2 regions of the Kocuria sp. CPCC 205235 genome follow, and region 2 is predicted to be linked to the other one. Evidence: riboswitches for the same ligand, from Rfam matches in the RefSeq annotation. Region 2 holds a riboswitch; the other holds the start of a gene.
What was found. A riboswitch is a leader RNA that binds a small molecule or an ion and turns the genes downstream of it on or off. The one in region 2 is predicted to bind cyclic di-AMP.

Region 1 (12,623 bases), on a different contig from region 2:
CGAGAAGGTCCGCACCTGACGGCACACCTCGATGCCATCGATCCCGGGCAACCCCAGATCCAGCACCAGCACGTCCGGGGTGAAATCGCGCACCGCGGTCACGGCCTCGGTGCCGTCGTGGCGCACGGCGACCTCCAGCCCGGCCTTGCGCAGATATCCTGCGACGAGCTGCGCCAGGTCGGTCTCGTCGTCGACCACCAGGATCCGGCCGGTCGGGGGCGTGGACATGTGGGCTCCTTGATCAGTGGGTAGGACCGTGCCTGCGGTTCGGGGCATGGGGTGGTGGGGCTGGGGCAACATGGCCGTCGCCCCGGGGCACGAGATGTCACGCCCGGCCATAGCGGGGGTGACGTCAAGGCTCCGGGGCCTCAGGCTTCCCACCCCGCGGGCCGGCAGAACCCAGGCGTCCTTCTTGCGGGCACGGTGGGGGACCGGGAGCAGGGGCAAAGTGATGCCGGGAGGCGGGGGTAGTCCGGTCGGGAAGGGGTGCGTTGGGGCTCTGCCAACGGTGCGCGGAGGCGGACACCGGTAGATCCGCCAGATCCGCTCCAGCGGCGCACGGCAGTACGTCGGTCGCCAGAGCGGACAGTGCCGCAACATAGGCCGTGGCGCTGGTGCTGGCCTCCACGTGCATGTCGCTCCTTCCGCCGCACATCGGTCAGGACGGGGCCATCTGGCCGGTGATCCCACCGGCCAGAGCCGGGACGGGGCGAGAGCCTGACCATCAAGCAACGCCACGGCCGGTCCAGCGGCCTCAGACCGCAAACCGGTGCTGGTCGGTGCCGTGGCCCTGTCCTGGAGACCAGTCTGCGGGAGAGCCGGGAGGATTGGGTCGTTCATGCACTCTGCGGGACAACGGCGACCGGAGGCGGTGGTGGCCTCGCAACGCCGCCACGCCGACAGTTTCCGGTGCCTCTCGTTCCGGTTCTCTGTACCTCTCGCCCTCGACGACAGGCCGACTTTCCCGGGGTAGCGGAGCTGAGGGTGTTGGCCGCTGGAGGGTGGTCTGGGGCTGTGCCGGTCCTGTCATCAGGAGAACACTGGAGCTCCCGGAGCCACAGCGGATGGGGTCATCGTCGACATCGACGCGGTCGAGCGCAGGCAACCCTGGTGGGGTGCTCCCGGGGTGTCGGCACGACGGTGGCTAGCTGTTCGATGCTAAAAGGTGCCTGCAGGTGTGGAAACCGGGTGCGCGGACCCTGTCTGGCCGACCAGGAACCGCGCACCCGGAAGCTGTGCTGGCGTGCGGTCAGCGCACGCGGATGTAGACGGGGCCGGTGCCCACGTTGACGCTGTCGACGACGGTGCTGCCGCCGTTCCAGCCGCCGTGGACGGCCTTGCCGCCGCCGATGTAGACGCCGATGTGGGCTGTGCCCATGCCACCGTCGGCGTAGTAAACGAGGTCGCCGGGTTGGGCCTGGCCGGCGGAGACCTGAGTGCCGAGCGTGAAGTACTCAGCCGGCCAGCCGCGGAAGTTGATCCCGGCGGCCCGCAGGGCGTTGCTCACCGCTGCGGTGCAGTCCTGTCCGACGCCGAGCTGTCCCATGGCCGCGGAAGCGATGGTCGCGCCCTTGCCGGAGGATGAGCTCTGCGGGGTGACCGTGCGCTCGGCGGCCGGAGCGGCCTGCACGGCCGGCTTTGGGGCGGGAGCGGCGGCGGGCCTGGGGGCCGCCTGCACAGTCGGCTTCGGGGCGGGGGACGCCACCGGGGCGGGTGCGGTGACAGGTTTCGGGGCCGCCTGGACGACTGGCTCCTGGACGACAGGCTCCGGGGCGGGTGCGAGGGCCGGGGCGGCCACGGCCTTCGGTGCCGGAGCGGCCACGGCGGGTGCCGCGACGACCGGGGCATCGACTTTCTGCTCCGCCTTTTTCTCGGTCTTCTTCTGGTTGGTCTGCTTCTCGGCTGTGGTTACGTGGGCGACCGGCTCGAGGGACACGGTGGGCGCTGCGGTGGGGGTGGCGGCAGCGACGGCCGACAGCGGGGCGTCGGTGGAGGCATCCGGGGTCGGGGTTGCCTGCACGGAGACGGTGGTGGCCAGGGCCAGGCCGGAGAAGGCCGCGACGGCGGCCACGGTGCGGGCCCTGCCGGTGAGGAGGGAGCTGAGGCCGTTGGAGGAGGTCAGGTCACGAGTCATGAGGAGTTCAACGGGCTTTCTGGCGGGCCGGGCGGATCTGTCGGAACGGTGTTGTGACAGCACGGATTACCCCGGTCAGGGGTGCAAGGTGTCACGGTGTTCGGCAGAGCGGGCCCCGGATCGGGAGCACCGCGCACGGCGGGTGAGTGGAGGAGAGGTGTGGTGTCCGCAAGGGAGGAAAAACTCACTCGAGAGGCGGGGACTCTCTTGTGCAACCGGGGTGAGGACCGACGCCCTCCGCGACGATTCCGGTCGTTGCGGAGGGCGGGTCGGGTCAGCGGTAGGTGTAGTAGCCGTCCACCGGCATGGCGTTGACGGAGTGGACGAAGGTGCCCTGGGTGGGGTTCAGGGCGGAGATCATCTTGCCGCCGCCGATGTAGATGCCGATGTGGGCCCCGCCGTTCTGGGAGACGAGGTCCCCAGGCTGCGGGGTAGCCGTGGGGGTGGCCGCGGCGATCTGCTGGAAGCTGGTGCGGGGGATCTCGATGCCGTTCTGGGCGTAGGCCCACTTCGTGAACCCGGAGCAGTCCCAGGCGCCGAAGGCGGTCCCGCCCCAGACGTAGCCGGTGCCGGCGCCCTGCATCGCGGTGCCCACGATCCCGGAGGCGCCGGTGATCTCGGTGATGTCCGCCGACTGGGTGGACACCGTCGCGGTCGAAGCGCTCTGCTCAGGAGCGGCTGGGGCCTGGGTGGAGGCGGTGGAGACGGTCTGCGGGGCAACGACGGCCTGGGGGGCCGTCGAGGAGTAGGTCGTCAGCGCGGACGCGGGGGCCGAGTAGGCGGTGGCGGTGCCCGCGGGGACCTCGGCGTAGGCCTGGGCCGGGGCGATGGAGCCGATCACAGCCGCGCCGGCGGCAGCGGCGATCGTGGTGGTACGCACCAGGTGCGAGGTGGTCTCGGCGCGGTGGCGGGCAGTGCTGCGCTTGAAAATAGTCATGAGTGTGTTCCTCCCTTTGCCTACGAGGTGAGCTGTCGGATGCGGGTGGGAGACACCCGGCCGCCCCGGACGCAGACGTCCTGGGCGACTTAACCCCTAGGTCCCGGGTCACCGGGACCGAAAATGGTTCCCCCGCTTCTGCCAAGCGATTTCTCTTCAGGAACCCCGGGCACCGGCAGAATTCGGCGATGTGCACGAGGGTGCCGACCGGATCAGTCAGCGGCACGCAGTGGACAGTAGCCCACCTATAACGAAAGTGTCACGTTTAGATCACGGCTCAGATTCTTCTTCGGTGGGGACTGAGGCGTCGGTCTCCCTGGCTCCAGAAAGCCACATCGTGGAAGACGGGTTTCGTCGCTCAGCTGGGCTCATGACGCGGGCCTCGGCAAGTCCAGGACCAGTCCGACTAGACAGAATGGCATCGAGACGCGCTTTTCGCTGGACACATCCAACGGCGACAAGGGGCTGGGGGCCGCGCGTCCCTTCCAGCTTTTCTGGAGGCAACACCAAGGTTTTTCCGAGGGTACTTACATTTTGGAGAGGCCTCGGGGCAGCTTTTCGGGGCGCGCGGCGGAATTTCTTCACGAGATCTCCATATTCGGCCGGCTCCCCCGGGGTGAAGGCCAGTCGTCGGGGTGCCGCTGCGCCCCACCGGGGCGTCGATCTTCATCAAATCTTCAATCTTTCGGGGCGCGTCACACGGAAAAGGCAGTTTACTGTCGATGGCATGGCGGGCTGGTTCCGGCCGGTTCGTCTCCTCGAGAAAACCGACGAAGGAGCAAGCCATGACTCATCACGTGAGTGCGATGCTGGAGACCTACCCGAAGGACCTGGGCGGGGTGGACCAGGCCAAACTGGCCGCCTGTATCGAAGCCTGTTTCGAGTGCGCCCAGACCTGCACCGCTTGTGCTGATGCTTGCCTGTCCGAGGACATGGTTGCCGAGCTGACCAAGTGTATCCGCACCAACCTCGACTGCGCGGACCTGTGCGAGGCCACCGGGCGGGTGCTCTCGCGGCACACCGGCTATGACGCGAACATCACCTTGGATGCGATCAGGGCCTGCCAGATGGCTTGCAAGGCGTGTGCGGATGAGTGCGAGCAGCACGCGTCCATGCACGAGCACTGCCGGATCTGTGCTGAGGCCTGCCGGCGCTGCGAGGCCGCCTGCGCCGAACTGGTCGCCTCTCTGGGCTGAGTCCCGACCCCACTGACCCATCACCCGGGCGGCGGGGGCGGTGCGAACGTCCGTGACCGACAGGGATCGGCGTCACGGGCCAGATCTCCTCTGCGGAGGGGGCCGCCGCCATGACGCACCCGCCGCCTGGGTGGTGCCCCAGTAGCTGAGGGCCCGTGGAGAAGGGTTTCCCCGGGAACCGGGCCTTTTCTGGAGGCCACACGTTGACCGACGGGTACCGGTGACCGGTCTGCGTCGGTGAAAGAGGATTCTGATGGGCTGATCGGGCCCGCCCGGAGGCGGGTTTCCTCTTCCCCCACCCCTGGTTCAGGACAGCTCTACCCGCCCGCCTGTTCGCGTGCCGGGTACGGGCTGATTGCCGAGGCCGGCACATCGGGGTCGGCCTTCTTCATCGTGGAAGAGAGACATCATCATGCGTTCCAACCAGTTCCTTGGCCGCCGCTTTAGACCTGGTCTCATAACTTCGTTGCCTGGCGCAGTCTCCGGAGGTTGATGAGGGTGACGGCGAGCAGGAGTAACGGCAACAGCGTGGCGGCGGTGCGGTCGTAGCGGATCCCAAGGCGCTTGAACCGCAACACCCAGGAGATCGTCCGTTCCACGACCCAGCGGTGCCGGCCCAAGTGGGTCTTGGCCTCGATCCCACGGCGGGCGATGCGCACCTTGATCCCTCTCCGGTGCAGGTAGCGTCGGCACCTGGGGTAGTCGTAGCCCTTGTCCGCGTGCAGCTTCTCCGGCCGGCGGCGGGGTCGCCCGGGACGACCGCGTCGGCCGCGCACCGCCGGATTGGTCTCCAACAGCGGTTCGAAGAGTCTGCTGTCATGCGTGTTCGCGGCCGAGGCCAGCACGTGCAGGGGCAGGCCGTTCCGATCGGTGAGCAGGTGGTACTTTGTGCCCGGTTTCCCGCGGTCGGTGGGGTTCGGGCCGGTCAGCTCGCCCCCCTTTTGGCCCGGACCGACACGGCGTCGATGCTGGCCCGGGACCAGTCGAGGATCTCCTGCTCGGAGAGCTCCTCGAGCACGGCCCGGTGGAGCTTTTCCCAGACTCCGGCCTCCTGCCACGCGCGCAGCCGGCGCCAGGCGGTGTGCCCGGACCCGCACCCCAGCGCCGGGGGCAGGTCCCGCCACCGGCACCCGCTGTGGAGCACGAACAGGATCCCCTCCAGAGCCGCCCGGTCGTCGATCCTGGGCCGCCCACCGGGCCCTCGAGGCTGTGGCTGAGGTGGGATCAGCGGAGCGATCAGCTCCCACAGACGGTCATCGACCATCCACGACTGCGTCCTCGTCGTCATGCAGGCACTGTGAAGCACTTCCAGGCGGGTGGCAACGACCGATCAGGTTTTGAGACCAGGTCTTACGGCCGCCGCCTCCACCGTTGTCTTCGCGACTGCCCTGCTGGGCGGGGCCACCGCCCCGGCCCTGGCCCATGGTCAGGTGGCCACCCCGGTCTCCTCCCACGCACAGGGTCACCCCCCGGCGGAGGTGCTCCAGCCGGATCCGACCTCCCCGACCGCCTACGAGTTCGGTGAGACCCTGGCCGGGCTGGAGGGCGAGCAGCTGGAGATCACCTTCCTGGCCGAGATCATTCCGCACCACCAGGCCGCGATCGAGATGTCCCAGCTGGAACTCGAGCGCGGGGCCAGCCCGGACATCCGCACGCACGCGGAAAACATCATCGCCAACCAGGAACACCAGATCGACCAGTTCACCCGGTGGTTGGAGGAGTGGTACGGGCTGACCCCCGGGGAGGCCATGGCTCAAGCCCCTGAGGAAGCCCAGGAAGAGATGAAGGTCCTGGAGGAGAAAACCCAGATGATGATCGAGGAACTCTCCGCCGTGGAGGCCGGTGAGGGCTTCGACGTCGCCTTCGTACAGAAAATGATTCCGCACCACCAGGCCGGGATCATCGAGTTCCTGGAGCCGCAGTCCCGGGCCCCGCACGCCCAGCTGCGGGTGGCCGCCACCGCGGGAATCACCACCCAACAGGCCCAGGTCGCTGATTTCCGCACCTGGCTCGCCGGCCGCAGCTAGAATCCCGGGCCAGCCACCGAAGTGGTGAGCCCACGGAAGGCTGACCTCATGACACACCGGTTGCCACCGGCCCAGGGGCAGGGGGGCCTCACCCAGATGGGTGAGGCCCCCCTGCCCCTGGGCCGGTGAAGCCCCTCAGCTCAGACGCCCGGGTTGCGGGGTGGATGCCTGATCGGGGCGAGCACAGCAGGTACTAGCCCTGGATCTGCTGCAGCAGACGGTCCATTTCCTGGATCTCCGCTTCCTGGTCCTCAATCACCTTCTGCGCCATCTCGATGGCCTGAGGATTCTGACCCTCGGCGACCTGCTCCTGGGCCATGTCAATGGCCCCGCGGTGGTGGGCGGTCATCATGGTCAGGTACATCTCGGCGGCCTCGGCGCCCTCAGCGGCCTCCAGCTCCTGCATCTGCTCCTCGGTCATCATGCCCTCCATGCCCGCACCGGAGTCGGAGCCGTGGTCCTTGCCCTCCATACCGCCGGACTCCATCGAGGTGGGCTCCCCCCAGGTCTCGAGCATGTTCTTGAGCTGGTCGATCTCCGGACCTTGGGCGGCGACGACCTTGTTGGCCAACTCCTCGACGTCCGGGTCGAGATCGTCCTTGGCGAGCATCACCTCGCTCATCTGAACCGCCTGCTGGTGGTGGGGAATCATCATCTGGGCGAACATCGTGTCCGCGTCGTTGTGCTCCTCTGTGACCGCCTCAGCGGAAGTGGACGGGGCGGCCGTGGCGGTGTCCGTGCTCCCAGCGCCGGCCGCCGCGGATGTGGTGGCCTCAGGTGCCTCACCGGCGGTCTCTTCGCCGCTGGTGCCGCAACCGGCCAGGGCCAGGGCGGAGGCCAGGGCCAGAGTGGTCAGGGTGGTCGAACGCTTCATGGGTTCAGTCCTTTTCTGTGTTGAGGGGTGGGAAATCGATGGGTCAGTGGGTGTGGGCCGTCTCGGGCCGCTTCGATGGGGCGGCAGTCTGGCCCTCACCATCGGCGGCCGCCAGGTGCGCCGGGTCCAGGTCGAGGCGGCGCAGCAACTGAGCGTTGAGGGCGACGACGATGGTGGACACCGACATCAGCACCGCCCCGACGGCCGGGGAGAGCACGATCCCGACGGGGGCAAGGACGCCGGCGGCCAGGGGAACGGCGACGATGTTGTAGCCGGTGGCCCAGGCCAGGTTCTGCAGCATCTTGGTGTAGCTGGCCCTCGAGAGGTCGATCATCGACAGCACCGCGCGGGGGTCGTTGCCGGCCAACACCACCCCGGCGGACTCCATGGCCACGTCGGTGCCGGCACCGATCGCGATGCCGACCTCGGCGCGGGCCAGGGCCGGGGCGTCGTTGACGCCGTCGCCGACCATCGCCACGGTCAGCCCGCGGGACTGGAGCTCGGTGACCTTGGTGTCCTTGTCCTGGGGCAGGACCTCGGCGAAGACCTCGTCGATGCCCAGATCGGCCCCCACAGCCTCAGCGACCTGGCGGGCGTCGCCGGTGATCATCGCGACCTTCACCCCGCGGTCCTGCAAGGCGGCCACCGCCGCGCGGGACTCCGGGCGGATGCGGTCCTCCAGGGCCAGGGCCCCGATGACGGTGCCCTCGCGCAGCACGTGCAGGACCCCGGCCCCGCGGTCGGTCCACTGCCGGGTGGCAGCGGCGATCGTGGCCGGGGTGGACAGGCCCAGTTCGCGCAGCATGTTCGGTCCGCCCACCACGACCTCGGCGCCGTCCACGGTCGCGCGCACCCCACGGCCAGTGGCCGACTGGAAGCCGGTGCCATGCAGGCCCAGCCGAGTTGCTTCGGGGTGGGCGGTGGCCGCCTGCACGATGGCTCGAGCCACAGGGTGCTCGCTGTCGGCCTCCGCGGCGGCCGCGAAGGCCAGCAGCTCTCCCTCGGAGACCCCGGGCACAGCGGCAGCGCCGGTGACAGCGTGGGCGCCTTCGGTGAGGGTGCCGGTCTTGTCGAACAGGACCACGTCGATGGTGCGCATCCGTTCCAGCGCCATCCGGTTCTTGATCAGCACCCCGGCCTTCGCGGCGCGTTCGGTGGAGATCGCGATGACCAGCGGAATGGCCAGCCCCAAAGCGTGCGGGCAGGCGATCACCAGGACCGTCACGGTGCGCACCACCGCATCGTCGGGCTGACCCAGCAGGGTCCACACGACCGCGGTGAGGAGGCCGGCGACCAGGGCGAACCAGAACAACCAGGCCGCGGCCCGGTCGGCCAGTGCCTGGGCGCGGGAGGAGGAGGCCTGGGCGTCGGCGACCATCCGCTGGATCCCGGCCAGGGCCGTGTCGGACCCGACGGCCTCCACGCGCACCCGCACCGTGTTGTCGGTGGCCACAGTGCCTGCCACGACCGCCTCGCCCACCGCGCGGGAGACGGCCTTCGACTCCCCGGTGATCATGGACTCGTCGAACTCGGCCGATCCGTCGGTGATGGTCCCATCAGCCGGGACACGGGCCCCGGATCGGACCAGGACCACATCGCCCACGGCCAGCTGATGAATCGCAACGGTGACGGTCTCACCGTCGAGGACCTTCTCGGCCTCATCGGGCAGCAAGGCGGCCAGGGCATCCAGAGCGGAGGAGGCCGCGCCCAGGGCACGCATCTCCATCCAGTGGCCCAGCAGCATGATCACCACCAGCAGGGCCAGCTCCCACCAGAAGTCCAGGTCGAAGCCGCCGATGCCCAGCGTCGTGACCCACGAGGCGACGAACGCGACGGAGATCGCCATGGCGATCAGCAGCATCATGCCGGGCTGGCGGGACTTCAGCTCGGTGAGCCCACCTTTGAGGAACGGCATCCCACCGTAGAAGAAAATGATCGTGCCCAGCACGGGCGGGATCCAGATAGAGCCGGGGAATTGGGGGACGTGGTAGCCCAGCAGGTGCCCGACCATGGGGCTGAAGACCACCACGGGGACCGCCAATACGAGACTGAGCCAGAACTTGTTCTTGAACATCGCCGTGGAATGCCCGGCGTGCTCCCCGTGAGTATGGACGGCGTGGTCCTCGTCCACCGCGGAGTGGGCGTGGTCGGAGGGCATGGCCTGCCCGTGGGTATCGGCACGGTGTCCGTGGCCGGTGTGGTCCAAGGGTTGCTCAGCCCCGTGGCCAGTGTGCTCGTGGTCCGGGGCCGCGGGGTGGTCGTGGTGGTGCGGGGCGCTCATGATGTGCTCCTTCCGCGCAGGCCCCTCTGCGGGGCCGAGGTGATGTTGGGGCTCGTCAGGCGGTGACGAGGGTGTAGCCGGCTTCTTCCACGGCGGCGCGGACAGCCTCCGCCGACAGCGGTCGGGCGGCGGTGACCGTGACGGTGGAGGTCCCACCGGCGACCAGGTCGATGCGCACCTCGCTCACCCCGTCCAGGGCGGTGACCTCCTCGGTGACACTTTGGGCGCAGTGACCACACGTCATGCCTTTGACCTGGTAGGCCGTGGAGGTCCCGGCCGGAGGGGCTGTCTCGGCGGTGGGAACGGTCTGATTGAGGGCCGGGGCGGGGGCGCAGCAGGCGCAACCGGTGGAAGCCATCGGCAACTGGGAGCGGGTCTCGGGGGTCATCGGGAACTCCTTCGATCGGATCATGGGGCAGGGCCGGCAACGGTCTTACCACCTACAGGTATATACCCCTAGGGGGTATAGGTCAAGAGGGTGGGTCACACGGTCGTCCTGGTGGTCCGTGGGCTGTGCTGGGGGTGGCGGGGCAACTCCACGGTGAAGACTGCGCCTTGTCCGGGGCCGGGTGAGGTGGCCGTCAGGGTCCCGCCGTGGGCTTCGGTGAGGGCCTTGGAGATGGTCAGCCCGATCCCGGAGCCGCCGTGGTCCCGGTCCCGGGCGGTGTCCCCTCGGTAGAAGCGTTCGAACACCTGGGACAGGTGCTTGCCCGCGATGCCATCGCCGGTGTCGGCGACCTGGATGGCCAGGCGGCGGGGTCCGTGGGTGGTGGCCCGCACGGTCACGGTGCCTCCGGGTGGGGTGTGGCGCAGGGCGTTGGTGAGCAGGTTGCCCAGCACCTGGCCCATGCGTTGCCGGTCCACCGTCACAACCTCGGCGTCGTCGGCGTCCACGGTGAGGGTCACGCCCTTGACGGTGTAAGCCTCGCGGTGGGCTTCGGCGGCAGCGCGGACCAGCTCGCCCACGGGGTGTTCGGTGCGGTCTAGGTCGATCCGGCCCTCTTCGGCGCGGGAGACGTCGTTGATGTCCTCGACCAAGCGGGTGAGGCGGGACAACTGGTCGGCCATGAGTTCGTTGGTGGCCTCGTCCCAGGAGGTGACCCCGTCCTGAAGGGCCTCGAGGTAGACAGAGAGCACCGAGATGGGGGTGCGCATCTCATGGGCCAAATCCGAAAGCATCCGTCGTCGGGTGTCCTCGGTGTGCTGCAGCCGGGAGGCCATGGTGTTGAATGCCCCGGCGAGGGCATCCACTTCCGCGCCGGCGCCCATGGCCGGGACCCGGGTGTCGTTGCGGCCGTGGGCCATGCCCTGGGCCGCCTTGGTGAGTTGTTCCAAGGGCCTTCGGAGGCGGCGGGAGCACCAGGCGCTGACCACCAGCGCACACATCAGGGCGGTGCCCAGGGCCACACCCAGGGTGATGAGGTTGGTGTCGCGGTAGGCCTGCTCCACGTGCAGCAGTTCCGGGGAGTTCTCCGGGTGCCCGGCCATGAGCAGGTGCTCGTGGAAAATGGGCGGGCCGGCCATCGAGGCCACCATCACCGCGGCGGCCAGGCTGGCGGCGACCACCAGCAACTGGGCGACCAAGAAGCGGAAGGCCAAGCCGCGTTCGCGCCAGGAACTCATGGGGTCACCATCCGGTAGCCGACTCCGCGCACGGTGTCGATGTAGGCGGCCTGGTCCTCACTGAGTTTCCGGCGCAGGTGCCCGATGTGCACATCCACCAGCCGCTCGTCGCCCACCCAGGCTGGGTCCCACACGGTGTCGATGAGCTGGCGGCGGGACAGCGCCTGCTGCGGGCGGGCCGACAGGGCGGCCAGCAGGTCGAACTCGGTGCGGGTCAGCCCCACCGGGGCCCCGCCCACCCGAGCCTCGTGAGCGGTGAGGTCGACGACCAGGTCCCCGAACACCCGCTCCGGTTCGAAAGCGGTCACGGTGGTGCGGGGCCGGCGCAGCACCGCCGCGACCCGGGCGACGAGCTCACGCACGCTGAAGGGCTTGGTGATGTAGTCATCAGCCCCGGCGGCCAGCCCGGCCAGCTTGTCCTCCTCGTCGCCGCGGGCGGTGAGGATCAGCACGTAGCACTCGGAAAATGCCCGCAGCTTCCGGCAGACGTCGATCCCGTCCATCCCTGGCAACCCCAGATCCAGCACCACCACATCGGGGGTCTGTGTCCGGGCGGCCTCCAGGGCGTCGGGGCCGGTGTGAGCCTGGGTGGCGTCATAACCGGCGCGGGTGAGATAGGTGGCGACCATCAGGGCCAGCGGCTTTTCGTCGTCGACCACCAGCACTCGCCCGGCCGCCGCATCGATGCCAGGGTTCATAGCTTCAGTGTCTCAGCCGCCCCGACCTGCATCGGCGCCAAGAGCCCGGTGGACCGGAATCTTCGCCAAATCTTCAAACAAACCGCCCGAGAGCCTCCTCGAGGCGGGGAGACAATGGTGGGTGCTCCTCGCAGTGTGGTGCGAGGCAGAAAGGACTCATGAAACCTCCTACCCGTAGAACCCTGCTCATCGGCGGCCTCGGCATCCTCGGCACCGGCGCCCTGGCGGCGTGTACTTCCCCGGCCGAGACCCCGGCACCGCCGGCTACGGCCGGAGCGAGCAGCGCCGGCACGGCGATCACTCACGTGCACGCCATCACCCGCGACACGGTGACCGGGGGCGGAGCAGGGGCAGGGACGATCCTGCTGGCCACCCACGAAGGGCTGTTCCGCCTCCAGGAGGGGGAACTGACCCAGGTGGGTCCGGTCGTGGATCTGATGGGTTTCACCGTCACGCCCGAGGGCCGCTATCTGGCCTCGGGCCACCCCGGCCCCGGCACCGATCTGCCCGAACCGGTCGGTTTGATCGAATCCACCGATCAGGGCCAAACCTGGCAGGTGCTCTCCAGGGGCGGGGAATCGGACTTCCACGCCCTGGCCGCCGGCCCGAACGGGGTGCTCGGCTTCGACGGGCAGCTGCGCGCCAGCTCCGACGGGCGCACCTGGAACACCCTCGAGATCCCTTCCGCCCCGGCCGCCCTGGCGATCGCCCCGGGCACAGGCACCATCCTGGCCACCACCCAGGACGGCGTCATGCGCTCCGCCGACGACGGCGCCACCTGGGACACCCTGGACACCCCGCAGTTGATGTCCCTGATCGCCTGGGCCGACGAGAAGACCATCGTCGGAGCCGG
Region 2 (10,555 bases):
TACACCGGGGTCCACGCGACCACCGGCCTGTTCGCGCCCCTCCTCTTCGCGCTGGGATTGCTCTTGTTCTTCGGCCTGAACACCGCCAAGCGGGCCGTGAAGTGGCTGTTCTGGTTGGTGGCACTCGCGTACGCCCTGGTTTTCGTACTCGGCAACCGGGCTCTCGAAGCCGCCGTGGCCTCCCCCGACGACACCGCTCTGGTCTCCTCGGCCTCGGGCCTCGTGTTCGCACGCTGGGCCTTGCTCGCCGCAGTGATCGTGGTGGCCTTGATCGTGAACATCATGGTGGTGCGCCGCAAGCTCAACGACTTCGCGCAGGGCAAGCTCCCCGGCCAGAAACCCCACGACTGAGTCTTGACATGTAAAAGTCCCACCGGCAACGGTGGGACTTTTTCGTGCCCTCGATTGGATTCGAACCAACGACACCGGCTTTAGGAGAGCCGTGCTCTATCCCCTGAGCTACGAGGGCAACGAGAACATAGTTTATGCCGCGTGAACGTCCGCCGCGAGTTGGAACCCCCACAATGGAACCATGACCTTGTTTATCGACCCTCCCCGGTGGCCCGCGCACGGAACAGTCTTCTCCCACCTGGTCTCGGACACCTCGGTCGCGGAGCTTCACGCGTTTGCCGCAACACTGGGGATCTCACCGCGCGCCTTCGATCTGGACCACTATGACGTCCCGGCCCACCGCCACGCTGACGCCATGGGTGCCGGGGCCATTCCCGTGGACGGTAAAGAACTGGTCAAGATCCTCGTGGCCAGCGGTATGCGGGTGCCCGCACGACGCCGCCCCAAACGGTTGGCATCGGCTCTGCACCAGCGCTGGCACAGCTTGTTCCCGGGCATACCCTGGCTCAGTGAGGAACTCGTGGAACGGTGGAGCGAGCCGCATCGCAGCTATCACGATCTCAGTCATCTCCTGCGTGTGCTCGAGTCCATCGAGATTCTCACGGAACCGCGCGAGCACCCGGAGCTGATGGCCGCAGCGTGGTTCCACGATGCCGTTCACCAGGGGCAGGCCGGTACGGACGAACAGCAATCGGCCGATCTCGCGAGAAACCGATTGAGCATGGCCGGTTGGGACGGGGATCGCTGCCGACGCGTAGCCGACTTGATTCTGGTGACCGTGGACCACCGGCCCGCTCCGGACGATGTTGAAGCGCAAACCCTCGTGGATGCGGATCTGTCGATCCTCGGAGCGGATCAGGCCACTTACGATGAGTACGCCCGAGACGTTCGTGACGAATACCGCCACGTTCCGGACTCGGAGTTCGCACCGGCCCGCGCCGAGATCTTGACGCGATTGCTCGACAAACCCGCGCTCTTCCACACCGACCGAGGGGCGGAATTATGGGAGGAACGCGCGCGGAGTAACGTGCGCGTCGAGATTTCAGCGCTTGAGGCGATCGCCCGGATCTGACGCCACGGTCGCGGACGTCTTGGAGCGGCGTCGGCGATAAAGCAGCGTGGCCACGACCAGGCCGACCACGATGCCCACGCCACCGAACACCGACAACCACATGGCTGCGTGGCCCACGAAGGCCGCCACGATGAATCCCACAATGATGCCGGGGATCGCGCCGGCGACCATACCGATGGCGAGGTACGTGAATTCCTGATCCAGGGGCGTGCGCGCTGCGCGTGAGTAATCGGTGGGCATGGTCCTCATTTTAGATCGATCCTCTGAATGCCGCGTGAACGGGGTGATCCACAAAACATGCGTGTAACGCAAAAACACACGAACCCCGTGGTCGGCGGGGTTCGTGTGGTTTTGCTATTTTCTCATCGGGGCCGGGTACACAACCGGTCCCGACTCGAGGCGTGGCACCGTCAAGGACGGGTGCCTACCGCGGATAAGTGAGTGTCTAGACTCAGCCCACGCGGATGAATTCGGGGCCGGAGCCCACGTTGACGCTCTGCTTCACGGTCTGGTTGCCGTTCCAACCACCGTGGATAGCCTGGCCGTCACCGGCGTAGATGGCGACGTGTGCGAAGCCGGAACCACCGTTGGCGTAGTAGGCGATGTCACCGGCCTTGGCCTCGGAAGCAGACACCTGGGTGCCCAGGGACTTGTAGCTCTCGGGCCAGCCGTGGTGGTTGATGCCAACAGCCTTGAGGGAGTTGGTCACCAGCATGGTGCAGTCCTGGGTGACGCCGATCTGACCCTCAGCAGCGCTCAGGATGGCCTGGCCCTTGCCGCTGGCGGAAGCGTTCGAGGACTGCGGAGCCACGGTGGCGGGCTTCTCAGCCGGTGCGGCCGGTGCGGCCGGAGCAGCAGGCTTGGAAGCCTCAGCGGCCGGAGCCGGAGCGGCGGGAGCCTGAGCAGCGGGAGCGTTGTTGTTGGACGCGGGGGTCACAACCGGAGCGGCGGGAGCCTGGTAGGCAACGCCGGCTTCCTGAGCTGCAGCAGCTTCGCGTGCCTGGGTGTCAGCGTTTGCCGGAGCAGCGTGGCGGCCCTGAGCAACGGGAGCCTCGGCAGCCGGTGCCTGAGCAGCGGGAGCCTGGGCGGCCGGAGCAACCGGGGTCACGTTCTTGGAAGCGGGAGCAACCTTGATGGAAGCAGCTTCAGCCGCGGGAGCCTGAGCAGCCGGAGCAACCTCGGCCTTGGGAGCCTCGGGGGCGGGAGCAACCTGGGAAGCGGGCACTGCCTCGACCACTGCGGGAGCTGCCTCAGCCTTGGGAGCCTCAGCCTTCGGGGCTGCCTTCTCTTCCTTCTTCTCGGCCTTCTCAGCCTTGGAGGAATCGGACTTGGCGGCCGGCTCGGCGGTTACAGTCTGCTCTGCGGCGGGAGCCTCGGCCACGACGGCTGCGGGGGTCTCGTCGGAAGCGTTCTGGGTTGCCTGCACGGAGACGGTGGTGGCGAGAGCCAAACCGGAGAATGCAGCAACGGCGGCCACGGTGCGGGCCTTACCGGCGAAGAGGCCGGCGCGAGTCTGGGTGTTCGTTTCGGGCGACATACGTCAGGGTTCCTTACGCGTTCGGAGACCGCCCACAGGCACGGGAGTGTGCTGAAGATCAGCGCGCGGAAACATGCGCGAATCATTCAAGGGTGCGGGCGGAGGGGCACGATGGTGCCGGATCAAAGAAAAGGTGGGGTCATCGGGGGACCCGACTGACGGTGCGGTGGCAGAGCACGTGCCCGTCAAGACGCGCAGTAGCTGGGCGGCGATTGGAGCGCCGCCCAGCTCATGCGGATCAGCGTACGGAGTAGTAGCCGTCCAGCTGCATAGCGTTCACGGAGTGAACCTGCGTGCCCTGAGATGCATTCAGAGCGGAGATCATCTGGCCGTTGCCGATGTAGATACCCACGTGGCCGCCACCGTTCTGGGAGACCAGGTCACCCGGCTGCGGGGTGGAGGTGGGGGTGGCCGATGCGAACTGTGCCCACGTGGTGCGGGGCAGGTCCACGCCGTGCTGAGAGTAAACCCACTGCACGAACGAGGAGCAGTCCCACTGCCCGGGAACGGCGGGGCCACCGTAGACGTAGCCCTGGCCAACACCCTGGAACGCGGTGCCGACGACGCCGCTTGCGGAAGAGTTGGACTGGGTGGAAACGCCCGAGTCCTGCTCGGTGTGGCTGGAAGCCTGCGCCACGCCGCCTGCAGCGGGAGCAGCCGGTGCCTGTGCGGCAGCGGGAGCCTCGGTGGTCCAGGAGTAGCTGGTGCCACCCAAGGAATCGAGCGAGGACACGGACTGGTAACCGTAAGAGGTGTTGCTGCCCAGCTCGACGATGCCGCTGTTGGCCTGAGCCGGGGCAACGATGCCGGCCACTGCAACGCCAGCAGCAGCTGCTGCGATGGAGGTGTTGCGGACTGCGTGCGAGTTGGTCTCGACGCGGTGGCGGGCAGAGTTCTTCTTAACAAAAGTCATTTTGGTTTTCCTCCCTGCGCCTACGAGGTGAGCTGTCGGGTTCGGATGGGAGACATCCGGCCGCACTCCAGCCAATGGCTTCGGTGTGACTTAACCCCAAGGACCCAAAAATCTTGACGGGCCCGAAGTTGGTTCCCCCGCTTCTGCCTTGCGGATTGTGTGTACGGATCACAGGCGATGGCAGAACTAGGCGGTACGCATGTGAGCGCCGATCTGACCAGCGATCGGCACGAAAAGAACAGTACATGACAGATAACGAAATTGTCACGTTTTGGTTACGACAGGTCACGAAACGAGTGCAGACGTGGATAAATGCGGCCTGATTAAGTCGAAATCCCGACAGAATCAGTCCCCCGTTTCGCTGTGGAGTGGGGGTGATTTTACCCTTGAAAACACCCTTTGACGTGGGAGAACACTACCTACCGCGGGTATGTGACGGGGCTCACATGTAGTACACACCGTGATGATCCACACATCCGGGGACAAGCCCAAAGTTGTTATCAAACTCAGTTCTGTTCGAGGTCCACGCGGATCGCTTTGGCGCTCACATGGTCCAGATCCACGCTATGGCCCGTGTCTGTCACGGTCACCAGGACACGCAAATCATCGGAGTCCGAGGGGGCAACCTTGACGTGGGCCCCGTTCAGCACACCGGCTGAGCTGAGGGTCTCGATCAGCTCCTGATCCGCCTGAATGACCTCGGGGAGCAACCGTACGGTGAACGTGGCCGAGCGGTTCTGGGTCGCGGCGTCCAGAAGGTTCATCCCCTTGAAACGGTCGGCACCGACCTGAGGTCCGCCGATGGCGTCCATCCCCGGGATCGGCGTGCCGTACGGCGAGTAGCGGGGTTCATCCAGCAGCGCCATGAGGCGACGCTCGACCCGCTCACTCATTACGTGTTCCCAACGGCAGGCTTCCTCGTGGACATAGGCCATGTCCAGCCCCACGACGTCTGCCAGCAGACGTTCGGCCAGCCGGTGCTTTCGCATGACCTCGATGGCCTTGGACCGACCGGCCTCCGTCAAAGACAGGGAACGGTCCTTGAGGACCTCGAGCAGTCCGTCGCGCTCCATCCGGGAGACCGTCTGGGAGACGGTGGGCCCGGAATGCTGAAGACGCTCCACGATGCGGGCACGCATGGGCACAATGCCCTCTTCTTCAAGTTCGAGCACGGTGCGCAAATACATCTCGGTGGTGTCGATTAAATCGCCGCTCATGGTCCATCCTTCGAGAAATCTGGGTGCGCGTCGAGTAGGAGCGCTCTCATTCGGGGTTTCCTGAATAATTCACGATAAGCATATCGGCCCACTCCGACAGGTACGCCCGCCCCAGCACACTGCGTCCTACCGCAACCTGGAGGGGGCAGAATGGGAACTGCCTCAATGATCCACCACGCTAGGAGCACCGTGTCCGAGTTGCCTGTCATTCCCGCCTCCCTGTTGCCCGCGGACGGGCGCTTTGGCGCGGGCCCGTCCCGCGTCCGACCGGAACAGGTCAGCGCCCTGGTCGATGCGGGCCACAATCTCCTGGGCACCTCGCACCGCCAGGCTCCCGTGCGCAATCTCGTGGGAGAGATCCGCGAAGGGCTCTCCGAGTTCTTCGGACTCCCCGAGGGCTACGAGATCATCCTGGGCTTGGGTGGCGCGAGCACCTTTTGGGACAGCGCCGCGTTCAGCTTGGTACGACGCCGCGCGCAGCACCTCTCGTTCGGGGAGTTCGGTTCCAAATTCGCCCAGGTGACCGACCGCGCCCCGCACCTGGAACCTTCGGACATCCTGCGCGCGGACCCCGGGTCGCGACCGGCCGGCCCCGCACCACGGGCGGACATCGACGTCTACGCGTGGCCCCAGAACGAGACATCGACCGGCGTGATCATGGATGTCACTCGGCCGCAGGGAACCGACCCTGACGCGCTGACGATCATTGATGCCACGTCCGCCGCGGGTGGAATGCACGTGGACATCAGCGAATCCGACGTCTACTACTTCTCTCCGCAGAAGAACTTCGGTTCCGACGGCGGTGTGTGGTTCGCGGCCGTTTCTCCCGCCGCGCTGGATCGGATTTCCGAGCTCTCGCGTTCCGACCGTTGGATCCCGGATGTCCTGTCGCTGGCCACGGCGGTGGAGAACTCCCGCAAGAATCAGACCTATAACACTCCGGCTCTGGCGGGTCTCGTCATGCTCGGCGAGCAAGTGCGCTGGCTCAACGCCAACGGTGGAATGGCGTGGGCCGCCGGACACACCGCAGCCACCTCGTCCCTCGTGTACGACTGGGCCGAACGCACTCCCACTGCGACCCCGTTCGTTGCCGATCCGCAGCATCGCTCCCCCGTGGTCTGCACCGTTGATTTCGACGACAGCGTGGACACCGCCCGCCTGCTGTCCGTGCTCCGTGCCAACGGTGTGGTGGACGTGGACCCCTATCGGAAACTCGGGCGCAATCAGCTGCGCATCGCCACGTTCGCCTCAGTGCCCCAGTCCGACGTCCAGGCATTGCTCGCGTGCATCGACTGGGCCTTGGCCAACGCCCTGTCCTGATCGTCCCGGCCGGTCTCGAAAGCACCTGCTCAAGGTGCGTGGCCCCGGAGAGCTGAGCGGGCGGCGTCGTAGTTGACGACGCCGCCCGCTCGGCTTTAACAGATCGCTCGCCTACTCGACCGCCGGTTCTTCACGAAACCGCCCTTGCTCCTTGCGTAACCGCCAGAAGAACCACGCCCCGATTGCCGCACCGATCAGGCCCGCGGCCACCGCGGACCCCATGCCCCAGCGGGCGCCCAGAGTATCGGTGAGCCAACCGACGGCGGGTGCACCGATGGGCGTGCCGCCCATGAAGATGGCCATGTAGAGGCTCATCACGCGCCCGCGCATAACGGGGGACGTGGTGGACTGCACGTACGCGTTGGCCGTGGTCATGATGGTCATGGCCGAGACGCCACTCGGTATGAGCCACAGCGCGAAGATCACCAGGGACGGCGCGGTTGCGGCACCGAGCGTCGAGAGTGCGAACGCTATGCACCCCGCGAACAGGAACCGCAGTCTGGCTCGCGCCCGCTTGGCCGCCAGTAGCGCACCGGTCACCGTTCCGACGGCGAGCATCGAGTTGAGCACCCCGAACTCCTGCGAACCGCGACCGAATTCAGAGCCCGCCATGGCGGCGAGATATACGGCAAAGTTCATCCCGAACGTACCGATCATGAAGATCGTGGCCATCACGGCGACCAAATCCGGCCGGTGCACTACGTATGCCATGCCCTCGCGGATCTGACCTCGCCCTCGCTTGGTCTTGGGCATCAACCGTAATTGTTTGTCATTGATCGCCAGGATCGCGGCAATCATGGCCGCGAACGTCACAGTGTTCAGCAGGAAGACCCAACCGGAACCAATTGCTGCGACCAGGACACCGGCCACGGCCGGGCCGATCAACCGCGCGGAGTTGAATGAGGTGGAATTCAGGGCCACCGCGTTGGAGAGGTGGGTGTCCGGCACCATTTCGGACACGAAGGTCTGTCGTACCGGCGCATCGAACGTCGCGACAATGCCCAAGCCCAGCGCGAACGCATACACGGTGACGAGATCTGCCACTCCGAACAGCACCATGAGCCCCAGCCCGGCGGCCAGCACTCCCATGAGGGTCTGGGTCACCAGGAGGATCCTGCGCCGGTCGTAGCGGTCCGCCGTAACACCCGCGTACGGGGCCAGCAACAGCTGCGGCAAGAACTGCAGGGCCATGACCACGCCCATGGCGGTTGCATCGTGGTCGGTCAGTTCATCGAACACCAGCCAGGACTGCGCCGTGCGCTGCATCCATGTCCCGATGTTGGACACCAGAGCACCGGTGAACCACAACCGGTAGTTGCGGATCTTCAGAGAACGAAACATCCCCGTCCCCGGCGTTTCCGCTGGGCCGGGGTGCTCGTTGGTTTCACCGGCGGACGAGGGCGCTCTTACGATGACGCCTCGTTCTCGTCGGTCGTCCCTGCCTCTGTGGCTGCGTCCTCGTCAGGTTGCCCGGCGCCGGTTTCGGTGGCGTCCGCTTCAGTGGTCTCGGTGGACCCGGCCTCAGAGCCCGCAGAGGGAGAGTCGGGGTTTTCGCCCTGGCCCCCTGATTCCTCGACCTGGTCGTGGTCTTCCTGATCATGGACGGCCTGCATGCGTTCTTCCCAAGGAACCCAGTCGGGAGCCAGCAAAGAATTTTCGCCGGCCAACAACCCGACCTCGCACACCGTGACCAGTTTGGTCCGGGGCGCCCTGGCCACCGTCGCGAACCAGGTCCATCCTGGATACCCGGACATGGTGCATTCGAACAGGTGGGTCAGCAGTCGGTCCTCGTGCACGTCGATGCCCAGGTGTTCCCCCACGTTCTCCGCACCGGCGGAATCCACGACCGCCTGGCGGGCGATGTCGACGGCCTGGGCGAGCGTGCCGTCCTGTTTGGGCGCACGACGTCGCAGGGTCGCCACCGCGGCGGGCTGATCCGTACTCTCGGCGGTCCCCTCAGGCTGCGTGGTGGTTTCCTCAGACATCGAGCTCATCCGCCACGGTGCGCAGGATGGAGGCGATCTTGTGTCCGTGCGCACGGTCCGGGTACCGGCCCTTGCGCAGTCCGGTAGACATGTCGTCCAGCAGGCGGATCAGGTCTTCCGTCAGCACCGCCATCTCCTCGGCCGGCTTGCGGGTGTTACGAGCCACGGACGGCGGCTTGCTGATGATCGTGGCGGACAGGGCTTGGGCACCGCGGCGTCCGGCGGCAATGCCGAAATCCATGCGGGTTCCCGGCTTAACTGTGGTGACTCCCTGCGGGAGGGCGGAAGAGTGTAAGAACACTTCCTGTCCATCATCCGTTGCCAGGAAGCCGAAACCCTTCTCGGAATCGAACCACTTGACTTTGCCCGTGGGCACGCGGATCACCTCAGTTTCTCTTGTCTCGCTCCCGGCCCTGGTGGGCGGGGCGTTCACGGTCGTCTAAGAACTCTTGAGTCTATCCCCTCGCCGGAGTGGTCCGAGCCGCTGTTCACCCACCGCGTGAGCTGAATTGGTACCTTGGTGACCATGTCTGATCCCACACACACGGAACACCCTCAGCCCGCCCGACCCGTCCGTATCGGAGGCCTCACGGGGCTGGGTATGATCGCCTTGATCCTGGCCGCACTGAGTTCGGTGTCATTGGTGATCGTTCTGATCGCGGCGCTCATGGGTCAGACCGTGTGGGGCGGATTCACGATCTTCCCCGCGATCTTCTTCCCGGTGGCCTTCATGCTCATGTGCATCGAGCTGGCTCGCACGGCGCTCAGGCGACGCCGCCGCTGAACCCGACCGAGCGGCGTCGGACGCGTCCAGACAACCGCAGGAATTGCTTCAGTCTGTGCTCAGGAAACTCCGAGATACTGGCACGGTGAACGATAAGACTCCTGAAGCCAAACTGCTCGTCGTCGACGACGAACCCAACATCCTCGAGCTGCTGGCAACGTCGCTGCGCTTCGCCGGCTTCGAGGTGGTGACCGCGGCCAACGGGCGCGACGCCCTGCTCAAGGCGGAGGCCGAGAACCCGGACCTGGCTGTTCTTGACGTCATGCTCCCGGACATGGACGGATTCTCCGTGACCCGCAAGCTGCGCGCCGCTGGTCGTCACTTCCCCATCCTGTTCCTCACCGCCAAGGACGACACGGATGACAAGGTCACCGGCCTGACCGTGGGTGGCGATGATTATGTGACCAAGCCGTTCAGTCTGGACGAGGTGGTCGCCCGCATCCGCGCCGTGTTGCGCCGCACCCAGCCCATTGAGGAAGAGGACTCCAGGCTCCACGTGGACGACCTGGTCCTCGACGACGACGCCCACGAGGTCTTCCGCGGCGACCGCGAGATCGATCTCTCCCCCACCGAGTTCAAGTTGCTGCGTTATTTGATGCTCAACCCGAACCGTGTGCTGTCCAAGGCCCAAATCCTGGACCACGTGTGGGAGTACGACTTCAACGGTGACGCCTCGATCGTGGAGTCCTACATCTCGTACCTGCGCCGCAAGATCGACAACGATCCGGAACAGGCGCCGTTGATCCACACCAAGCGCGGTGTCGGATACCTGTTGCGCTCGTCCGACAAGCGCCACTGATCTCTTGACCCGGATTTCCCGCAGGTGGCGTTCCGCCTCACTGCGTTCGCAGCTCATGGTCCTCACGGGCCTGCTGCTGGCCACCAGCATTCTCGTGACCTCGCTGGTGGCCATTTCCGTGCTTCGGGACGCCCTGGTCGACAACACGGATCAGGAGCTGAGGCAGTCCGTGAGTTCCGTGTCCACGGCGCTCCTGGACGGCCTCGAGGGCACGATTGCCACGCCGGTCCCCCATTCCGGATACCTGTTGGACGCGCAGGGCAATGTGATTGCCGCGGCGGAGAACAGTCAGGATTCCAGCGCGACCCGGCCGGCCCCGGATCTCTCCGGCATGAATCTGTCCACCGTGGTGGCCAACAACTTGCAGCCCACCACCGTGTCCGCAATCGGCGCTCCCGAACGGAAATGGCGGGTCCTGCCGGCCAAGCTTCAGCACTACGACATGGCCGTGGTGGTCGCTCAACCTCTGGACCGCACCAATTCCATCATTTCTGCGGTGTCCCTGCTGACCTTCAGTTTTGGCCTGGCCACGCTGCTGGCCGCCATGGCGGTGGGGTGGGTCCTGGTCACCAGGGCC

Region 1: another riboswitch for cyclic di-AMP. It lies ahead of RF638_RS15240 (C40 family peptidase); the one in region 2 lies ahead of RF638_RS12915 (C40 family peptidase).

Annotation. Positions count from the first base shown of each region.
Region 1 is NZ_JAVKPR010000039.1:3,474-16,096, forward strand. Features, by position in the region: gene RF638_RS15230 (response regulator) at 1-228, opposite strand, end outside; gene RF638_RS15235 (C40 family peptidase) at 1,250-2,134, opposite strand; gene RF638_RS15240 (C40 family peptidase) at 2,409-3,071, opposite strand; cyclic di-AMP (ydaO/yuaA leader) riboswitch at 3,077-3,269, opposite strand; gene RF638_RS15245 (four-helix bundle copper-binding protein) at 3,857-4,267, shown strand; one part of gene RF638_RS15250 (IS5 family transposase) at 4,723-5,219, opposite strand; one part of gene RF638_RS15250 (IS5 family transposase) at 5,219-5,555, opposite strand; gene RF638_RS15255 (DUF305 domain-containing protein) at 5,584-6,294, shown strand; gene RF638_RS15260 (DUF305 domain-containing protein) at 6,488-7,168, opposite strand; gene RF638_RS15265 (copper-translocating P-type ATPase) at 7,212-9,449, opposite strand; gene RF638_RS15270 (heavy-metal-associated domain-containing protein) at 9,505-9,837, opposite strand; gene RF638_RS15275 (ATP-binding protein) at 9,933-11,072, opposite strand; gene RF638_RS15280 (response regulator transcription factor) at 11,069-11,770, opposite strand; gene RF638_RS15285 (F510_1955 family glycosylhydrolase) at 11,929-12,623, shown strand, end outside.
Region 2 is NZ_JAVKPR010000021.1:28,089-38,643, reverse strand. Features, by position in the region: gene RF638_RS12940 (hypothetical protein) at 1-351, shown strand, start outside; tRNA gene RF638_RS12935 (tRNA-Arg) at 397-469, opposite strand; gene RF638_RS12930 (DUF4031 domain-containing protein) at 533-1,423, shown strand; gene RF638_RS12925 (hypothetical protein) at 1,394-1,663, opposite strand; gene RF638_RS12920 (NlpC/P60 family protein) at 1,875-2,960, opposite strand; gene RF638_RS12915 (C40 family peptidase) at 3,199-3,873, opposite strand; cyclic di-AMP (ydaO/yuaA leader) riboswitch at 3,879-4,060, opposite strand; gene RF638_RS12910 (metal-dependent transcriptional regulator) at 4,380-5,090, opposite strand; gene serC (phosphoserine transaminase) at 5,280-6,410, shown strand; gene RF638_RS12900 (MFS transporter) at 6,522-7,751, opposite strand; gene RF638_RS12895 (DUF3027 domain-containing protein) at 7,817-8,395, opposite strand; gene RF638_RS12890 (cold-shock protein) at 8,388-8,771, opposite strand; gene RF638_RS12885 (hypothetical protein) at 8,922-9,179, shown strand; gene RF638_RS12880 (response regulator transcription factor) at 9,265-9,978, shown strand; gene RF638_RS12875 (sensor histidine kinase) at 9,983-10,555, shown strand, end outside.